Regions from separate parts of the Delftia sp. PE138 genome, predicted to be linked through region 3. Evidence: predicted binding sites of a transcription regulator. Region 3 holds the regulator's gene; each other region holds the start of a gene.
What was found. The regulator FNR, encoded in region 3, switches genes on or off when oxygen is low (the NO sensors DNR and NnrR bind a similar motif). The targets are predictions, from matches to a motif close to TTGATNNNNATCAA.
Positions count from the first base shown of each region.

Region 1: a site for FNR is predicted at 3,150-3,163, ahead of HFGMBDPB_RS27755 (hemerythrin domain-containing protein). Genes of this name have one in related genera too.
Region 2: a site for FNR is predicted at 3,578-3,591, ahead of HFGMBDPB_RS21055 (FeoA family protein). Genes of this name have one in related genera too.

Region 1 is NZ_JABEPN010000013.1:16,653-23,341, forward strand. Features, by position in the region: gene HFGMBDPB_RS27735 (hypothetical protein) at 13-330, shown strand; gene HFGMBDPB_RS27740 (dienelactone hydrolase family protein) at 331-1,023, opposite strand; gene HFGMBDPB_RS27745 (SDR family oxidoreductase) at 1,142-1,894, shown strand; gene HFGMBDPB_RS27750 (MarC family protein) at 1,908-2,555, shown strand; gene HFGMBDPB_RS27755 (hemerythrin domain-containing protein) at 2,589-3,089, opposite strand; gene HFGMBDPB_RS27760 (hypothetical protein) at 3,336-3,923, opposite strand; gene HFGMBDPB_RS27765 (CsbD family protein) at 4,069-4,287, opposite strand; gene HFGMBDPB_RS27770 (ABC-type transport auxiliary lipoprotein family protein) at 4,811-5,479, opposite strand; gene HFGMBDPB_RS27775 (MlaD family protein) at 5,493-6,455, opposite strand; gene HFGMBDPB_RS27780 (ABC transporter ATP-binding protein) at 6,655-6,689, opposite strand, start outside.
Region 2 is NZ_JABEPN010000006.1:255,751-262,439, reverse strand. Features, by position in the region: gene HFGMBDPB_RS21075 (amino acid aminotransferase) at 1-960, opposite strand, end outside; gene HFGMBDPB_RS21070 (amino acid permease) at 1,036-2,475, opposite strand; gene HFGMBDPB_RS21065 (Lrp/AsnC family transcriptional regulator) at 2,614-3,084, shown strand; gene HFGMBDPB_RS21060 (YkgJ family cysteine cluster protein) at 3,109-3,429, opposite strand; gene HFGMBDPB_RS21055 (FeoA family protein) at 3,625-3,981, shown strand; gene feoB (ferrous iron transporter B) at 3,978-5,921, shown strand; gene HFGMBDPB_RS21045 (hypothetical protein) at 5,936-6,130, shown strand; gene HFGMBDPB_RS21040 (YkgJ family cysteine cluster protein) at 6,193-6,540, opposite strand; gene HFGMBDPB_RS21035 (hypothetical protein) at 6,635-6,689, opposite strand, start outside.
Region 3 is NZ_JABEPN010000005.1:364,565-371,253, reverse strand. Features, by position in the region: gene ccoG (cytochrome c oxidase accessory protein CcoG) at 1-866, shown strand, start outside; gene HFGMBDPB_RS19165 (FixH family protein) at 924-1,238, shown strand; gene HFGMBDPB_RS19160 (hypothetical protein) at 1,421-1,708, shown strand; gene fnr (fumarate/nitrate reduction transcriptional regulator Fnr) at 1,790-2,509, opposite strand; gene hemN (oxygen-independent coproporphyrinogen III oxidase) at 2,671-4,053, shown strand; gene HFGMBDPB_RS19145 (sulfite exporter TauE/SafE family protein) at 4,059-4,784, shown strand; gene HFGMBDPB_RS19140 (cyclic di-GMP phosphodiesterase) at 4,958-6,202, shown strand; gene HFGMBDPB_RS19135 (bifunctional diguanylate cyclase/phosphodiesterase) at 6,199-6,689, shown strand, end outside.

The DNA.
Region 1 (6,689 bases), on a different contig from region 3:
AAAGGAGCCGCCATGTCTGACCTCGATGCACTCAGCGGAGCACACGCCTCCCCGCCTTTCTTCTCTTCCCCGCAAGTGCCGAGGGAAGAGACCAGCCTGTACTACCCCATTTCCGAATACGAGGTCTATCGCCTCAAGGACTGCATGCACCAGATGGGCCTGGTGATCGACCTGTGCTGCATGGCCGGCCCAGACCAACAACTGAGCGACCTGGGCGGACTGATGAGCTTCCTGACCGCACAGCAGCGCGCGCTGCGGGGCACGCTGCAGACCGTGCAGGCGCGCAAGGCGACGCCGGGGCCGGCATGTGATCCGGACCCCGGGGGTTGATCAGGCCAGGTGCTGGTCGAAGAAGGCCAGCGTGCGATCGCGCGCCTGCAGGGCGCTGGCCTCGTCGTAGGCGCTGCGCTGGTCGCAGTTGAAGCCGTGGTCTGCGTCGTACAGGTGCACCTGCACATGCTTTTGCGCCTGGGCGAAGGCCTGCACGGCGTCCACGGGAATGTGCGCATCGCGCCGGCCGAAGTGGGCGATGACGGGGCACAGCGGCTCGCGGCCCATCTCCAGCGGCGTGGTCATGCCGCCGCCGTAGTAGCAGGCTGCAGCCGACAGGCTGGGCAGGTTGCAGGCCGCGCGCCAGGCCCACAGGCCGCCCCAGCAAAACCCCACGATGCCCACCTTGCCGCCGGGCACCAGCGTGGCGGCATGGGCGATGGCGGCCTCGATCTCGGGCAGCACGCCGGGCTGGGGCAGCGCCTCGGCGGCGGATTTCAGCGCCATGCCCTTGGCACGGTCGGCGTCGCCGTAGCCCAGGTCCACACCCGGCTCCACACGCGTGAACAGTGACGGCGCCACGGCCACATAGCCCCGCGCCGCAAGCCGGTCGGTCACGGCGCGGATATGGGCGTTGACGCCGAAGATCTCCTGCAGCACGACGATGGCACCGCGCGCGGGCACGTCGGGGCGGGCCACCCAGGCCGGCGAAGACGTGCCATCCAATGAAGTCAACTGCACAAAACTGCCCATGTCCGCGTTCCTTTCTGTCTGAGAACCTGTTGTGATTTCCCGGTGGGCGGACGCGCCCCGCAATGCTGTAATGGCGGCGGGCCGGCCCGTGCGGCAATTCTTTCACAGGAGACATTCGATGGAACGAAAAGTCGTGCTCATCACCGGCGGCAGCCGCGGCATAGGCGCCGCAACGGCACGCATGGCAGCGCACCGGGGCTGGGACGTGGTGATCAGCTACCAGCACCAGCGCGATGCGGCCGAGGCCGTGGTGGCCGACGTGCAACTGGCCGGCACCCGCGCGCTGGCCGTGCAGGCCGATGTGGGCGACGAAGCCGAGGTGCTGGCCCTGTTCGGTGCGGTGGATGCGCAGTTCGGCCGGCTGGATGCCCTGGTCAACAACGCCGGTGTGGTGGACCGCGCGCAGACCGTGGCCGAGATGAGCGTGCAGCGGCTGGAGCGCATGTTCCGCGTCAATACCATCGGCAGCTTCATCTGCGCGCGCGAGGCCGTGCGGCGCATGAGCACCCGCCATGGCGGAAGGGGAGGCGCCATCGTGAACGTCTCCAGCATCGCTTCGCGGCTGGGCGCACCGGGCCAGTACGTGGACTATGCGGCCGCCAAGGGCGCGTTGGACGTGATGACGCTGGGCCTGGCCAAGGAAGTCGCCGCCCAGGGCATACGCGTGAACGCCGTGCGGCCCGGCTTGATAGAGACCGACATCCACGCCAGCGGCGGACAGCCCGACCGCGTCGAGCGCGTGGCGCCCAACGTGCCCATGCAGCGCGGCGGCAGGGCCGAGGAGGTGGCCGACGCCATCCTCTGGCTGATGTCCGACGGCTCGCACTACACCACGGGCAGCCTGGTCGATATCTCGGGCGGCAACCTCTAGCTCCAAGGCAACCATGGACCTCAAACCGCTGATCACTTTGGTGGCCATCATCAACCCGCTGGCCATCGTCCCCTTCTTCATCCACTACACCGAGGGATTCAGCGCCCAGCAGCGCCAGCAGACCATTCGCACGGCGGCGCTGGCCTCGTTCTGCGTGATCGCGGCCTGCGCCATCATCGGGCTGCAGGTGCTGGACTTCTTCAACATCTCGCTGCAGAGCTTCCAGGTGGGCGGAGGCCTGCTGCTGCTGATCAGCGCGATGAACATGCTCAACGCCCGCCCGGCCGAGGAACGGCCCAACGCGCCCACGCTGGCGGCAGGCGCGGAAAAGGCCGCCATGGGCAACAGCATTGCCGTGGTGCCGCTGACGATTCCGCTGCTGACAGGGCCGGCCTCCATGTCCACCGTGGTGATCTATGCCGACCAGGCACGCACCATCTGGCAGCACCTGGCGCTGGTGGGCTATGGCGTGGTGGTGGCGCTGGTGGTGATGGTCTGCTTTTCGCTGGCCGACCCGATTGCGCGCGTGCTGGGCAAGACCGGCATCAACGTGATGACGCGGCTCATGGGCCTGATCCTCGCGGCCCTGGCCGTAGAGGTGATGGCGGGCGGGCTGGTGAAGATCTTCCCCATCCTGGCCTCGCCCGCGATCGTGCCCTGAGCGGGCTGGCTGGCCGATTGAAGGCCCGCCGGATCAGGCCGGCACGGCCCGCGCGCGGTCGGCGCTGCCGTCGCAGGCACCGCCGCAGCCCGTGATGGGCTGCTCGGGCAAGGCCTCGGGGTGGGCCAGCGAGCCCGTGGCGGGATCGAAGCCCGCGCTGCGCAGATGCAGGGCCAGCGCCGCATCCATGGTCTGCGCATGGTGCACGAACCAGGCCGCCAGCTCGCCCGCCATGCTGCGGATCACGGCCAGATCCCCCGCTGCCGCCTTGGCCGCCCCCTCGCGCATCACCTGCAGCACCACCTTGTGCTGCAGGCTGTGGCAGTTGGTGCTGGTGAACCGCGTGGACTGCATCCAGCGGTCTTCCTGGTCGAAATGCACCTGCGTATGCGCGATCAGCTCATCCCAGCGCACGCACAGCTGCGCATCATCGGCCGCCTCCACCTCGGCCAGCAGCAGCACGAACTCCTGGTGCACCTCGTCCATGGCCGGCAACTCCAATGCCAGCGCTCCGCTCCATTCCAGCACGGCCATACGCTTCTCCTGCCTTCATCGTGAAAGACTGCAGCTTAGGAACAGCACCGCCCAACCCGTTTGACCCACATCAGCCAACCCGAAAACAGCAAAGCCCCGCGAGCGGGGCTTGGTCAAGGCGGATAAAACTGGCGCGCCCCAACATCAGGGACGCCAAGCAAGAGCCGCCTCGCGGCGAGGGGGTCGTCCCCCTCCCCCGCGAAGCGGGTAGAGAGGGGGAAGCGGCGTCAGCCGCTCAGGGGGAGCTTACTGTCCATATTTACGCTTGGCATCCGCCACGCAGGCATCCTTGGCGTCACCGCTCATGGTGTCGCAACGGGCCTTGGCAGCCTTGTAGTCGGCTTCGCGGGTTTCCTCGGCAGCGTCCTTGCGGGTCTCGGCCACGTTGGCGGCCTTGGCGGCAGAGTTGGCGGCAGGTTCGGCCTGGGCCTTGTTCACCTTGGCGGCTTCGACGGCACGCACATGAGCAGCCTTGGCATCCTTCACGCAGACATCCTTGGCGTCGCCCTTGAGGTCATCGCACTTTTCCTTGGCGATGTCGTAGTCCGCATCAGCCTTGGCCTTGAGTGCCTTTTCGCTGTTCTTGGGCGAAGGATTGCGGCGCGATTCCAGTTCAGCCTTGGCGACGTTTTCCTGGCCCTTGGCCTGCTTCTCGCAGACGTCCTTGGCGTTGTCCTTGAGCGGCTTGCACTGTTCCTTGGCAGCCTTGTAGTCGGCCTCGATCTGGTTCTTGGCGGCCGTGTGCTCGGCATTGGTCATGGCCATGGCGCCGGAGGCCATCAGGCCCAGGGCGACGGCGGACAGCATGTGGCGAAAGCGTTGCGGTGTTTGCATGATGGAACTCCTTGTATTTGTACTGAGGTGGCCCTTGGTGCCTGCGGCGGCGGGCCTTGGGTGCATGCCCTGGGGGCATGCCGGCTGTCGAGGAGCGGATGGGGGCGCCGGCCAGGGCGACCAGCCCATCCGCAGTCCACCCTCGTCAGTCTTCGAAGCGGAAGTCGGGGTTGCGCTTTTGCCAGTCGGTCAGCTGCTTTTCGGCAGCGTCGCGGGCCAGGCCCTGGCGCTCCTGCAGCTTGCCCAGGAATTGCTCGCGCTTGCCGGCGATCACGTCCAGATCGTCATCGGTGAGCTTGCCCCATTGCTCACGGATCTTGCCGGTGAATTGCTTCCAGTTGCCCTTGATGCGGTCTTCATTCATGGCTTGTTCCTTTCAGTGATGTTGAAGTCGTGCCGTGCAATCAGGCCTTGTTTTTTCAAAGCCGCGATCTGCATCAGCGACGGTTTCACTGTAAAAAACCTGCGCGCCGCGCGCCGTAGTCTGGACCTAGTGTTGACGGTCGTCCCAGGGGCAGCCGAGACGGTGGGATCGGGACTACAGCCCCTGACGGACGCGCGGGAAGCGCTGGGTCAGGCGCGGCCCGCCCCTGCCCTGAGTACCCGGCCTTTTCCCCGTATGTCCGCGCCTGCGCCGTGGCGGTTGCGGGGTTGCAAGCCTGCCGAAGGACAGGCTTGCTTCGTGATCTGACCTTTCTTGGCGAATCAAGAAAAGGGCAGTCGGCTGCCGGGCCGAGACCCGGCCTCGAAAAGCAACCATCCGGCAGGGGCAGAAAAAGTCCACTTGCTTGCAGAGCCAGTTGCCGAAAACAAAAAACGGCCAGCGGATGCAATGCACCCACCAGCCGTTCTCAAGAGAATGGATGGGCTGGAAATCCAGCAGCAGCTCAGTGCCCCTGCTGCCCCAGCCACGCATCGATCTGCGCAATGGCCGCATCCGTGGCCTTGGCCAGGGCCTGGGCGCCGCCCGCCGCATCGCCCGAAGCTGCAGGACTGCGCACCTCGAACACCTTCTGTCCGAGCAGGCGGTCCACGGCACCGCTTTGCTCGACCAGGGTGGCGCGCAGGCGCACCACGCCGGCACTGGAGCCGGGCGCGTCAAAGACCTGGCTGAACTCTTCGATGTCCACGCGCAGCAGCGTGGGCACGGCGCCTTGCAGGCGCGGCTGGGCCACGCTTTCGCTGCTGGCCAGCACGGGGCGCTGCAGGCCCAGCTGGCTGCGCAGGCGCTGCTGCAGCAGCAGTGCAGGAGGCTGGCTCCAGCGCGCCAGCTGGTAGGGGCGCAGTTCCTGGCCGTTGGCATAGGCCAGGCGGTAGAACATGGCCGTGCTGCCGTCGGACAGGGCGGGGGCCTCCACATCGGCCAGCGCCAGTGGCGTACGCGCCTGCGGGGCGGCGGATGTGGCGGACTGCGCGGGGGTGGACAGCGGCGCCAGGCCGAAGTCATAGCGCGCGGGCTGGGCGGGGGGCTGCGGCAGGGCCGAGCAGCCGGCCAGCAGGATCAGGGCGGCGGCCAGTCCAGCGCTGGCCACGGCGGTCTTGCGAGATGGGGACATGCGGGTTCCTCGGTCAGGGCTGGGTGGCTGCAGACGGGGCGACGAAGCCGGGCTCGCCCGGCCCAGGACGGGCCTGGCCCGGCCCGTAGATCACGGCCTGCGGGTTGTCGCTGAAGCGGCTGGCGGCCGTGCCCATCTGGCGCGCGGCGCGCGAGACATCATCGGCCGCTCGGTTGGCGTGCGGCACCGTGCTGCGGCCCAGCGAATCGGCCATGCGGGTCAGTGCGCGCGTGCTCTGGGCGATCTGCTCCAGCGGCCCGTCCTGCGCGTTCACGCGGCGCACGGTCTGCTGCAGCTCGGACGCCACGGCGGCGGCTCCGTTGCTGGCCTTCTCCAGCGACTGCAGGGTGTTGTGGGCGTCGGCGGCGAGCTGCGGCACCTGGGTGGACAGCGTGCGGTCCAGGTTCTGCGTGAGCTGCTGCACGCCTGCGGCAGCGGCCGCAATGTTCTCCAGCGCCTGGCTCACGCGCTTTTGGTTGTCGGTGTCCAGCATGTCGCTGAGGCGGCGCGAGATTTCATCGGCGCGCTCCAGCAGCACCTGCCCCTGGTCGGCCAGCATGCTCAGCGGCGAAGAGCGCAGCGGCAGGCGCGGCAGGCCGCTGGGGCCCGGGGGCAGTTGGGGCTGGGGCTGGTCCGCATCATCGAGCTGCACATGGGCTAGGCCCGTGACGCCCTGGTAGCCCAGCACGGCGAACGTGGTGGGCGTGATGGGCGTGTTCACACCGATGGCGATGCGGATCAGCACATTGCCATTGGTCTGCGGATCGAACCCGATCCGCGTGACCTTGCCCACGGCCACGCCCTTGTAGCGCACGGCCGCCTGGGCCTGCAGGCCGCTGATGCCATCCTTGGTGGACAGCTCGTACTCGTTGTACTGCCGCGTATCGCGCGTCAGCCAGATCGCCAGCCCCGCCAGCAGGGCCGCCACGACCAGCACGAAAATGCCGGCCGCCATGGCATGTGATTTGTTTTCCATATCAATGGTCCATAACGTTAGCCCAGCAAACAAGGCATGGGGCCGCGGCCCCCAGACAATTCACAACTCAGGGCGAGGCCTTCAAAACCGGCGTGCCCGAAGGCGAGGGACACCGGGCAAGGGCCGCCCCGCCGCGAGGGTGTCGTCCCCCCCCGCAAGGCGAGAGGGGGGAAGGCGCGAAGCGACTCAGGGGGGCTTCTCATACCGTGCTCATCGCGCGCCTGCCGCGCTCGC
Region 2 (6,689 bases), on a different contig from region 3:
GTCCTTGATGCGGCCGCGCATCTGCGCCAGCTCCTGCGCCCATTGGGCGCTCAGTTCGGGCGACGCCAGCACCTGCTGCACCAGGCGCGCGCCACGGGTGGGTGGCGAGGAATAGTTGCTGCGCACCGTGGCCTTGAGCTGGCCCAGCACATTGCCGGCCGTGGACGTGTCGTTGCAGACCACGCTGAGGCCGCCCACGCGTTCGCCATACAGCGAGAAGTTCTTGGAAAACGAATTGGCCACGAAGGCCTGGGCGCCCGCGTCGGCCAGGGCGCGCACGGACCAGGCGTCTTCATCGAGCCCATCGCCAAAGCCCTGGTAGGCCATGTCCACAAAGGGGATCAGGCCGCGCTCCACGATCACCGGGATCAGTTGCTGCCACTGCTCGCGCGACAGGTCCACGCCCGTGGGGTTGTGGCAGCTGGCATGCAGCAGCACCACGCTGCCCGAGGGCAGTTCGCGCAGCGTCTGCAGCATGGCGTCGAAGCGCAGGCTGCCCGTGGCCGCGTCGTAGTAGGGATAGCTGTGGGTGCGCAGTCCCGCGCCCTGGAAGATGGCCAGGTGGTTGTCCCAGGTGGGATCGCTGAGCCAGACCTCGGCGCCGGGGAAATAGTGCTGGATGAAGTCCGCGCCCAGCTTGAGCGCGCCCGAGCCGCCCAGGGTCTGCACGGTGGCGATGCGCTGACTGCGCACGGCCTCATGACCGGCGCCGAACACCAGGTCCTGCACCAGCTGGCGGTAGGGAGCAATGCCTTCGATGGGCAGGTAGCCGCTGGGGCTTTGCTCGCGGGCCAGGGCATCGCCGGCCTGGCGCACGCAGTCCAGCACGGGCAGGCGGCCGGCCTCGTCGAAATACAGGCCGATGCTCAGGCTGACCTTGTCGGTGCGCGGGTCCTGCTGAAAGGCTTCCATCAGCGACAGGATGGGATCACCGGGGTAGGGAGGGACGTGGCTGAACATCGAGGCGCGGGCGGTATCGAGGGGGGCAAGAGTCGTCATGTGTCTAAGGCAGAGAGAGAAACGGGAGGCCGGATGTCACCGGGCGGGAACCTGGGCTTGGGTGGATGTTGGGGTCTGGGTTGGGGTTGGGGTCTGAGGGGAGGGCTGGCCGGCCGGCCGGCGATACCAGATGGCGTAGACGGCGGCCAGCAGCAGCAAAAAGGGCAGGCCCGTGAGCACGGTCAGGCGGAATACGTCGGTGAACAGCGTGGACACCAGGGCGGCCAGCATCAGCGCCGCGCCCAGCAGCGTCAGCACCGGAAAGCCCCACATGCGAAAGGCCAGCGGCCGGTTGCCCTGGCGCACCCAGTGGATGCGGAAGAACAGGTGGGTCACGAAAATCATGAACCACGTGAACATGGCGCCGAACATGGCCACGGCCATCATCAGCATGAAGGACTGCTCGGGATTGATGATGTTGAACAGCGTGGCCACGGCAATGCCCAGGCAGGACAGCAGCAGCGCCGGCAGCGGCACGCCGCGCGAGTTCACGCGGCCCAGCACGGCGGGCGCATGGCCGGCGCGCGAGAGGCTGAACATCATGCGGGTGGTGATGTACAGCTGGCTGTTCATGGCCGACAGGGCAGCCACCAGCACCACGAAATTGACCACGCTGGCCGCGCCGGGCAGGCCGATGATCTCCATCACCTTGACGAAGGGGCTGCCCTCCTTGCCGGCGGCCGACCACGGCACGATGGCCAGCATCAGCGCGATCGTGGCCAGGTAGAACACCACCAGGCGCACCATGGTGGAGCGGAAGGCGCTGGTGACGGCGCGCTGCGGGTCCTTGGCCTCGCCGGCGGCCACCGCGATCATCTCGATGCTCAGGTAGCTGAAGATGGCGATGATCACGCCCACCCAGGTTCCCCACAGGCCGTTGGGGAAGAAGCCGCCGTTGTTGACGTAGTTGGCAAAGCCCACGCCGTCCGGACGGGCGCCGAACACCACCCAGGCGCCGACCACGATAAAGGCCGCGATGGCGATGATCTTGATCATGGAGAAGCTGTACTCCACGGCGCCGAAGGCCTTGACGCTCATCATGTTCACGCCGATGAGCGCGCCCGAGAAGATCACCACCCAGGCCCAGCGCGGCACCTCGGGGAACCAGTAGCCCATGTACAGGCCCACGGCCGTCACCTCGGTGCCCACGGCCAGCACCACGCAGGCCCAGTAGGCATAGCGGACCATGAAGCCGGCCATCGGGCTGATGTAGTGCTCGGCATAGGCGCCGAACGAGCCCGAGGTCGGGTGGGCCACCGTCATCTCGGCCAGGCAGCCCATGAGCAGCAGCGAGATCACTGCGCCGATGGCATAGCTGATCAGCACGCTGGGCCCGGCAAAGCCGATGGCAAAGCCGCTGCCCAGGAACAGGCCGGTGCCGACGGCACCGCCGATGGCGATCATGGTCATCTGTCCGGCGGACAGCTGCTGTTTGAGTCCGGCTTCGCGCTGGACGATGTCTTCGAAGGCTGGCATGGGTTGTTGTCTCCGTTGCTGTGGGGGGCTTCGGAGGCGGATGCTATGGACGGCCTTCGCGGGGCGTTTAGTAGTTATCCCTAAATCGACTTGATCTTGGATAAGTTATTCTGTGAAACATGAATTCATAGGTGGTTTATGCCAATCGACATCGACAGAACGGACCGGCTGCTGATCCGCGCCCTGCAGGACAACGCGCGGCTGACCTCGGGTGAGCTGGCGCAGCGTGTGCATTTGTCGCAGTCACCGTCATGGCGGCGCATCAAGCGGCTGGAGGACGAGGGCGTGATCACCGGCTACCACGCCGCGCTGAGCCGGCGCGCCATAGGTTTTGGCGTGCTGGCCTTCGTGATGGTGGGTATAGACCACCAGAACGAGGAGTCCTCGCGCCATTTCCAGGAAGCGGTCTGCGCCATTCCCGAGGTCGTGATGTTCCATGGCATCTCGGGGCCGGAGGACTTCCTGCTGGTCGTCGTGGCGCGCGATCTCGACGCCTATTCCGATCTGCTGCTCAGCCGCCTGCACCGGCTGCCCGGCGTGCGCCAGGTGCACACGCATTTCTCGCTGCAGGAATTCAAGGGACAGCTGGCGGGGCTGCCGGTGGAATGACGGCTGGTGGCGCCTGGCAGGCTGCTAGAGCAGGCCGCTGTCCAGCGCCTGCATGCCATGGCGCACGCGCACGCGGTTGCAGGCATCGCTGCCGGCGGCGAACTCGCGGCAGGGCGAGGGGCGCCATTCATAGATGCCGCAATGGGCCTTCTCGCCCACCTTGCCGACCAGGGCCGCGCAGCGGGGACGCGCCCAGTCGGTTCCGCGCATGCGGCAGGTGTGGTCGGTGACTTCCTCGGCCAGCCCGGCTGGCACGCGGCCGCCCTGCGCCTGCGACTCGTGCACGGAAAAGTCCACGCGAAACGATGCGCAGCAGGCGCCGCAGCTCAGGCAGGGATGGGTCATGGCGTGGGGAGGGGAGTGCGCAAAGGCCGTGTCGGCGTCGGCCGCCATTGTGCCGCGCGCCGCCCGCCTGGGCCCGCCAGGGGGCAAAGCCGGGAACGCAAAACCCTGTCCCGCACTCCGATACCATGCGCGGTCCCGCCGCCCGGGTTCGATCAAAATCAAAATGAGAATAAAAATCAATTGATACAACACGCCATGCATTCGATGAACCCCGCGACGGACGCTGCGGCTCCGTCCACGCTGTCCGCGCCTCCCATGTCCTCCTCTGCTGCCGTTGCCGCCGTTGCTGCCACCACGGCCATCACCCTTGATGCCCTGCCCCGCCAGGTATCGGCGCGCGTGGTCGAGCTCCATGCCGCACGCGATGCCAGCGAGCAGGAACTGCTGCTGCGGCTCATGGAGATCGGCTTTCTGCCCGGCGAGCCCGTGCGCATCCTGGCCGCGGGCTTTCCGGGCGACGACCCGCTGGCCGTGCGCGTGGGCCAGACCACGTTCGCTTTGCGCCGCCATGAGGCGGCCCTGGTGCGCGTGGCGCCGGAGGCGGTGGCATGAGCGCGTCGTCCTCTCCCAAACTCATCCAGCCGCTGCAGCCTGCCCAGGGCGGCGGCGGCAGCGGTGATTCCGCACTGCGCCTGGCCTTGCTGGGCAACCCCAACTGCGGCAAGACGGCGCTGTTCAACCTGCTGACCGGCGCACGCCAGAAGGTGGCCAACTACGCGGGCGTGACCGTTGAGCGCAAGGAAGGCTGGCTGAGCACGGCCAGCGGCCGGCGCGTGCGCGTGCTGGACCTGCCGGGCACCTACAGCCTGCACGCCCACAGCGAGGACGAACGCATCACGCGCGACATCGTCTCGGGCCGCCATGCGCGCGAGGCGCCGCCCGAACTGCTGGTCTGCGTCACCGACGCCACCCATCTGCGCCTGAACCTGCGCCTGGTGCTGGAGGCCCAGCGCCTGGGCCTGCCCATGCTGCTGGTGCTCAACATGAGCGACATGGCCAGGCGCCAGGGCATCGATATCGACCGCGAGGCGCTGTCACGCGCCCTGGGCATGCCCGTGCTGTCCACGGTGGGCGTGCGCCAGGACGGCGCGCGCGAACTGCTGCAATGGCTGGACGGCCCCGAAGCCCGCGCCCTGGCGGCGCCGCAGCTGCAGGCCCCGGCCCGCCCGGGCGATGCGCGCGAGCAGGTGCTGGCCCTGCACCAGCAGGTGGCCCGCATCATGGCCGACTGCGTCAAGGAGCCCGTGGCGGATACCCGGCGCGACGACCGCATCGACGCCGTGGTGCTGCACCCGCTGTGGGGCATGCTGCTGCTGGCGGCCACGCTGTTCCTGATGTTCCAGGCCGTGTTCAGCTGGGCGCAGCCGCTGATGGATGGCATCGAGGGCGGCGTTTCGGCCGTCTCGGCTCTGGTCAACGAGCACATGCCCGAAGGCGCGCTGCGCAGCCTGCTGGCCGATGGCGTGATCGCCGGCACGGGCGCCGTGCTGGTCTTCCTGCCGCAGATCCTGATCCTGTTCCTGTTCATCCTTGCACTCGAGGATTCGGGCTACCTGCCGCGTGCCGCCTTTTTGCTGGACCGCATCATGGGCAAGGTCGGCCTGTCGGGCCGCTCCTTCATTCCGCTGCTGTCCAGCTTCGCCTGCGCCGTGCCCGGCATCATGGCCACGCGCTCCATCACCAGCTGGCGCGACCGCCTGGTGACCATCATGATCGCGCCGCTGATGACCTGCTCGGCGCGCCTGCCGGTCTATGCGCTGCTGATCAGCGCCTTCATTCCCGAGCGCACGGTGGGCGGCATCTTCAACCTGCAGGGCCTGGTGCTGTTCGCGCTGTACGTGGCCGGCATCGCCAGCGCCATGGCCGTGGCCGGCGTGGCCAAGCTGGTGGGCCGCAGCGCCGGCCCCACGCCGCTGCTGATGGAGCTGCCCTCCTACCGCTGGCCCAGCCCGCGCAGCCTGGCCCTGGGCCTGTACGAGCGCGCCATGATCTTCCTGCGCCGCGTCGGCGGCTTCATCCTGACCGTGAGCATCGTGCTGTGGTTCCTGGCCAGCTACCCGGCGCCGCCCGATGGCGTCACCGAAGCGGCCATCCGCTACAGCTTTGCAGGCCGCATCGGCGGCTGGCTGGAGGTGGTGCTGGCGCCGATCGGCTTCAACTGGCAGATCGCCATCGCCCTGGTGCCCGGCATGGCCGCGCGCGAAGTGGCCGTCAGTGCCATGGGCACGGTCTATGCACTGTCCGCTGCCAGCGACGAGGCCATGGCCGAGCAGCTGGGGCCGCTGATCGCCCATACCTGGTCCCTGGCCACGGCGCTGTCGCTGCTGGCCTGGTTCGTGTTCGCGCCCCAGTGCATTTCCACGCTGGCGGCCGTGCGGCGCGAGACCAATGGCTGGCGCTATCCGCTGCTGATGACGGGCTACCTGTTCGCGCTGGCCTACCTGGCCAGCTTCATCACCTACCGCGTGGCCCTCGCGCTGGGCGCGGGCTGAGGAGGGCCTTGAGCATGTGGCAAAACATCATCGTGGGCGTGATCGTGGTGGTGGCGGCCGTGTCCCTGGTCTGGCGCTACCTGCCGGCAAGTTGGCGGCTGAAGGCCGGTCAGCTGCATCCGTCGCTGGCGCCCAAGGACGGGGGGGGCTGTGGCGGCTGCAGCGCCTGCGGCGGAGACAGCTGTGCACCGGACAGGCGCCAGCCATAGCGCCAGATCGGTCGCCAGGCCGGTCGCCAGGCCGGTCGCCGGGCCGCCGGCCGGTTGCACGCTCAGGCAGCGGCCAGCCAGATGCGGGTGCCGTCATCCAGCGCAGGCAGGCCATGCGCCAGGCGCGCAGCGTTGCAGCGGTCCGTGCCCATCTCGAATTCCCGGCAGGTCGATGAGCGCTGCTCGTAGATGCTGCATGCCACCTGTTCGCCGCAGCGGCCCGTGAGGGCCGTGCAGCGCACGGGGCGGCGCTCGGTGCCGTTCATGCGCCAGCGGTTGCCGTGGACCTCATGGGCCAGTTCATCGGGAACGGTGCCGCCCATGGAGCGCAGCTCGTAGACGGAAAATTCGACACGGAAGTGTTCGCAGCAGACGCCGCAGTTCAGGCAGGGATGCAGGGCTTCGGACATGGAAGTTCTTCTTCGGGAGACAGCAGGGCACGCACAGGCTTGCCGCGCCCGGTGCCCGGGGCGGCGCATAAGGCTGGGAAGAGGGGGTGCGGCCCTAGGTATGGCCCTGGAGGAACTTCAGATAGAAGGTGTGGATGCGCACGAACAGC
Region 3 (6,689 bases):
GCGAGCTGCTGGCGCTGCAGGGCAGCTGGCAGGTCTTCTGGGTGCTGTTCTACGGCTTCGCCACCTATGGCAACGCCGGCTACATGCGCGAGCAGGTCTGCAAGTACATGTGCCCCTATGCGCGCTTTCAGAGCGCCATGTTCGACCGCGACACCATGATCGTCAGCTACGACACGGGCCGGGGCGAGCCGCGCGCGCCGCGCACCAAGAAGGTGGACTACAAGGCCCAGGGCCTGGGCGACTGCATCGACTGCAAGATGTGCGTGCAGGTCTGCCCCGTGGGCATCGACATCCGCAACGGCCTGCAGTACGAATGCATAGGCTGCGGTCTGTGCATAGACGCCTGCAATTCCATCATGGACAAGATGGAGTATCCGCGCGGCCTCATCCGGCTGACCACGCAGAACGCCATGGCCGGCCTGTGGCGGCGGGCCCAGGTGCTGCGCCGCATCTTCCGTCCGCGCGTACTGGTCTACTCGGCCGTGCTGATCGGCCTGAGCATGGCCATGATCGTGAGCCTGGCGCTGCGCCAGTCGGTCAAGGTCGACGTGATACGCGACCGGGCGTCGCTGTCGCGCATCGTCGCGGGCGGCAAGCTGGAAAATGTCTACCGCCTGCAGATCATGAATGCCACCGAGCAGGCCCAGCGCTACCGCATCAGCGCCCATGGCCTCGACGGGCTGGAGCTGGCGTCCGAGCAGGAGGTCGAGGTCGGCCCGGCCGAGACGCGCGGCATTGCGGCGCGGCTGCAGATTCCCTACGGTTCCGCCGAGCCGGGCTCGCACACCGTATTCTTCGATATCGATGCCGTGCATTCAGGCGCGGGACGCGCGTCCGAAAAGGCCGTCTTCCTGGTGCCCCGGTGATATGTCTGGCCGGCACCGCCCAGGCTGCGCCGGCTGTTTGAAAGAAAGAGGTTATCCATGTCTTCCAGTCCCGCAGTCTCCGCGCCCGCCACGGCCCCTTCGCATCCGGACGCCGGCAAGCCCTGGTGGAAGTTCGCCCATGTCTGGCTCGTGGTGGCCGGCCCGGCCGCCGTCGTGGTGGCTGGCGTGGTCACGGCCGTCATTGCGATCAATGGCGCCGATCCCGTGATCGATCCTGACTATTACCGCAATGGCATCACCATCAACGAGCGTGCCGATGGCGTGCGTGAAGTGCCCAAGAGCCTGGCGCCCGCGGTCACCGGCCGCAACCACGCGGCCACGCCCGCGCAGGACCATCCCACGGACCGCTGAACGCAGGAAAATGCCGTGCACAAGGCCGCAGTCGCGGCCTTTTTTGCATGGTGGATGGCATCTCCAGCATGCGCGAGGGCCAAGGGTTTCCTACAGGCAGTGCAGGGTGCGCAGGGCTTGGCACGGTGCGCGGGCGGCGCGCACAATGAAAGCCACCCCTCGACAGCTCAAGGAGATCGCTGATGTTGGCCCAACGCTGGATGTGGATTGCCTGGCCGGCCTTTCTGGCCGCCGCCGTGATGGAGATGCTGGTATTCGCCTTCGTGGACCCGCTGGAGCTGCACTGGCTCGGCGACCTGGGCTGGTCGCGGCAGGGAATCTACACGCTGGCCTTCTTCGCCTTCTGGGGCGTGACCATGCTGTCCAGCCTCATGACCACCATGCTGGGACGCTCCACGCACGATCTCAACGACGGCGTGGTCTCCGAGCCGGACCCAAATCTGGCCATGCAGGGCCTGGGGCGCGATTGAACCTGCGTGCACTGCAATGGCAATGAAAAAGGCCCGCGACAGCGGGCCTTGTTCATTGCCGGGGGGTGGGGCCTTGCGGCCTCACTGGCACTGCTGGCTGTTGACGATGCGCTTGAGCGCGTCCGTGTCCAGGATGCGCAGATGGCGCTGGCGCACCTCGATGATGTTTTCCTCGGCAAACTTCGAGAAGGTGCGGCTCACCGTCTCCAGCTTCAGGCCCAGGTAGCTGCCGATTTCCTCGCGCGTCATGCGCAGCACCAGTTCCGACTTGGAAAAGCCCCGGGCGTGCAGGCGCTGCACCAGGTTGAGCACGAAGGCGGCCAGGCGCTCCTCGGCACGCATGCTGCCCAGCAGCAGCATCACGCCATGCTCGCGCACGATCTCGCGGCTCATGACCTTGTGCACATGGTTTTGCAGGGCCGTGACCTCGCGCGACAGGTCCTCCAGCTTGTCGAAGGGCATGACGCAGACCTCGGCGTCTTCCAGCGCGACCGCATCGCAGGTGTGGTGGTCGTTGACGATGCCATCCAGGCCGATGATCTCGCCGGCCATCTGAAAGCCCGTGACCTGGTCGCGCCCGTCCTCGGTGGCCACGCAGGTCTTGAAGAAGCCCGTGCGGATGGCGTACAGCGAGGTGAAGGACTCACCGTTGCGAAACAGCAGGCCGCCGCGCTTGACCTTGCGGCGCGTGGCCACGATGTCGTCGATGCGCTGCATCTGCTCGGCATCCAGGCCCATGGGCATGCACAGCTCGCGCAGGTTGCAATTGGAACAGGATGCTTTGATGGTCTGAAGGTTCATGGAGTAAACATCAGCGGCGCAGCAGTGCGCCGGCGGTGACCTCGTGGATGGCGATGAGTTGGATCAAATTGTCGCAGCACTGCCGCGAACAACTCTTGATATGAGTCAAGGACGCGGCCAATGGGCTGCGGCACAGTGGACGACATTAGAGGAAAAAACCCATGACCGCTGTCACCCCAGAGCTGCTGCGTCGCTTCGACGTACCGGGGCCCCGATACACCTCGTTCCCCACTGCCGATCGTTTCGTGGAGGCTTTCGGTGCTGAAGACTATATCCTGGCACTTGAGCACCGCAAATCGAGTACCGCAGCGCGGGCCATGCCTTTGTCGCTGTATGTGCATGTGCCGTTCTGCGAGTCGCTGTGCTACTACTGCGCCTGCAACAAGATCGTGACGCGCCACCACGATCGCGCTGCCGTCTACCTGGACTACCTGGCGCGCGAGATGGCCTTGCACACGGCCCATTGCGGCAAGGGTCAGGCCGTCAGCCAGCTGCACCTGGGCGGCGGCACGCCCACCTTCTTCTCGGACGATGAGCTGCGCACGCTGATGGCCCTGCTGCGCGAGCATTTCAAGCTGGAGCCGGGCGGCGAATACTCCATCGAGGTCGATCCGCGCACCGTCAGCGTCGAACGCCTGGCCGTGCTCAAGGAGCTGGGCTTCAACCGCCTGAGCTTCGGCGTGCAGGACTTCGACGAACAGGTGCAGATCGCCGTGCACCGCGTGCAGCCGGCCGAGCAGGTGTTCGCGCTGGTGGCAGCGGCACGGCAGCTGGGCTTTGCCTCCATCAACGTGGACCTGATCTACGGCCTGCCCAAGCAGACGCCCGAGTCCTTCGAGCGCACGCTGGCCCAGGTCAATGCGCTGCGGCCCGACCGCATCGCGCTCTATGCCTATGCCCACCTGCCCGAGCGCTTCAAGCCGCAGCGGCGCATCGCGGCCGAGGACCTGCCCCAGGGCGCCGACAAGCTGGCCATGCTCTCGCGCTCCATCGCGGCCTTCATGGAGGGCGGCTATGTCTACGTGGGCATGGACCACTTCGCCTTGCCCGAGGACGCGCTGGCCGTGGCCAAGCGCCAGGGCCGGCTGCATCGCAACTTCCAGGGCTACAGCACCCAGCCCGACTGCGACCTGATTGCGCTGGGCGTGTCGGCCATCGGCAAGGTGGGGGCCAGCTACAGCCAGAACGCCAAGACGCTGGAGGAGTACTACGACGCCATCGACGCCGGCCACCTGCCCGTGGTGCGCGGCCTGGCACTGTCGCGCGATGATCTGGTGCGGCGCGCCGTCATCATGGCCATCATGTGCCAGGGCGCCGTGTTGTTCGAGCCCATGGAGCAGGCCTGGCTGCTGGGCTTTCGCGAGTACTTCGCCCCCGAGCTGGCGGCGCTTCAGGACCTGCAGGCCAAGGGGCTGGTGCAGATCAGCGACGAGGGCTTCCAGGTCACGCCGATGGGCTGGTACTTCGTGCGTGGCGTGGCCATGCTGTTTGACCGATATCTGCAGGCCGACAAGAACCGGGCGCGGTTTTCGAGGATCATCTAGGCCCCATGCTGTTGTCGCTGCTCTGGACCGCTTTGATCATGGGGCTCGTCGGCGGGCCCCATTGCCTTGCCATGTGCGCCGCGCCCTGCGGCGTGGTCACGGGCGGGGCGGGGCAGGGCACGGTACAGGGTGGTGGGCAGGTGGTCGCCGTCCATGGACTGCAAAGCCGGCTGTGGCTGCGCACGGCGCTGTTCCATGGCGGGCGGCTGGCCGGCTATGCCAGCCTGGGCGCTGCCTCGGCGCTGGCCATGGAAAGCCTGTCCTGGCTCACCAGCCAGACCACGGCGCTGCAGCCGTTCTGGACGCTGACCCATGTCGCCGTGATGGCCTGGGGCCTGGCCATGATGGTGCAGGCCCGCCAGCCCGCCTGGCTGGAGTCTGCGGGCCGCGCCGCCTGGCGGCGCGTGCAGCCCTGGGTGTCCGCCCCTGGCGGCACGCTGGCGGCGGGCTATGCCTGGGCGCTCATGCCCTGCGGACTGCTGTATTCGGCCGTGCTGGTCGCCGCGCTCAGCGGTGGCCCCTTGCAGGGCGCATCGGCCATGGCGGCCTTTGGCGTGGGCAGCGGGCTGTGGCTGGTGGCCGGCCCCTGGCTGTGGCGGCTGGGCCGCCAGCGCCTGAACGGCCTGCGTGCCGAATGGGGCACGCGGCTGGCCGGCCTGATGCTGGTGGGCGTGGCCGTGTGGGCGCTGTGGATGGACCTGATCTACAAGCCCAGTCTCTGGTGCCGATGAACAACAGCGGGGGACAGACTTGGTCCTGAGGGTCGCGGATTGCCTGCAAGGCCCTCAGAACTGGAGATAATGCCCGAATCATCGGCTTACATTTGCCGATTCCTTCAGCCTCGGGGCCGTTGCCGCGCGTGAACCATTCCGTCCTCATCGATATCCGAGACCTCCGTCCGGGCATGTTTGTCCAGCTCGATGTTGGATGGCTGAACCATCCCTTTCCGGTCAGCAGCTTCAAGATCACCTCCAGCGCACAGATCCAGACCCTGAAATCCCTGGGCCTGGAGGCGGTGCGCTGCGTTCCGCACAAAAGCGACGCCTGGCCGGCCGAGGTGCGCACTCCGCCGCCGCAGCCGCTGCCCGCTGTGGCGGCCGCTGCAGCCGAACCCGCCGAGGAACCTGCACCGGCAGCGCCGCTGCTGCTGTCCGTGCCCAACTGGCGCGGCCGGCTGGAGGACTGCAATGCGCGCTTTCAGAAGGTGGAGCGTGGCTATGTGGCCATCGAAACCACCCTTGCCAGCGCGCCCGAGCAGGCGCGCATGCCCACCGAAGCCCTGGTCGACGGCTGCCTGGCCGAACTGGCCGGCCCGCAGGACGTGGCGATTCACCTCCTGTCCGATGGCGTGGGCAGCAACCAGAGCGTGCATGCCGTCAACGTGACCGTGCTCGGCCTGCTGCTGGGCCGCGCCCTGGGCCTGGAGGCTGCGCTGCTGCGCGACCTGGGCCTGGCGGCGCTGCTGCACGATGCCGGCAAGCCGGTGGCCGGCGCCGAAGGCATGCACGGCCTGGCCCTGGAGTCTTCCGTGCCCGACGCGCTGCGCGACCGCTACGAGCGCCATGTGGGTGAATCGGTGGCCATCGCCATGCGCATGGGCCTGTCGGCCCAGGTCACCACCGCCATCGCACAGCACCATGAATGGGCCGACGGCACGGGATTCCCGCTGAGCCTGGTGGCCGAGGACATGGAGCTCACGGGCCAGATCCTGGCCCTGGTCAACACCTATGACCGCCTGTGCAATCCCGGCGATGCGCAGACGCCGCACACGCCGCACGAGGCGCTGTCCATGCTGTTCAGCCGGCTGCGCGACAAGTTCGCCGCGCCCGTGCTCAATGGCTTCATCCGCATGATGGGCGTGTTCCCGCCGGGCTCGGTGGTGGAGCTGACCGATGGGCGCCATGCCATGGTCATGTCCGTCAATGCATCGCGGCCGCTCAAGCCTTCGGTGATGGTCCATGACGCCAGCGTGCCGGCCGCCCAGGCGCCCGTGCTGGCGCTGGAGCTGTTTCCCGCGCTGGGCATACGCCGGGGCGTGGCTCCTGCGCAGTTGCCGCGCGACGCGCTGGACTATCTGTCGCCGCGCCGGCGTGTCTGCTATTACTTTGAACGGGCGGTGGAATTGGATCCGCCGAAGGTGGCGTCTTGAACAAGCAAGCGCTCAACCGCGCCTGGCCCCGCCTGCTCGATGCACTGCAGGAGGCGCTGTGGCTGATCGATGCCCGCAGCCTGAAGGTGCTGCGCGCCAACGCTGCCAGCGAATCCGTCACCGGCTATGAGACCGATGCCGCCGTGGGACTGCCCGTGCAGGTGCTGGCCGCCACGCCGCAGCAGCAGGCGTTCTGGAGCGACCCTTTCAACTGGCAGGCCGGCGCCCAGTTCATTTCCGAGGTGCGCCGTGCCGACGGCCAGCTGGCGCCTGTGGAGATGCGCGTGCGCGCGCTCGACGGCGAGGTGCTCCTGGTCAGCATGCTGGACCGGCGCGAGCAGGCGCTGCACGAGGCCGAATTCGAAAGCCTGCTGGGCGAGTTGCGCGCCACGCTGGAGTCGGCCGCCGACGCCATCCTGGTGTGCGATCCCGATGGCCGCATCCGCGCCTTCAACCACCGATTCGCCACGCTCTGGGGCATTCCCGA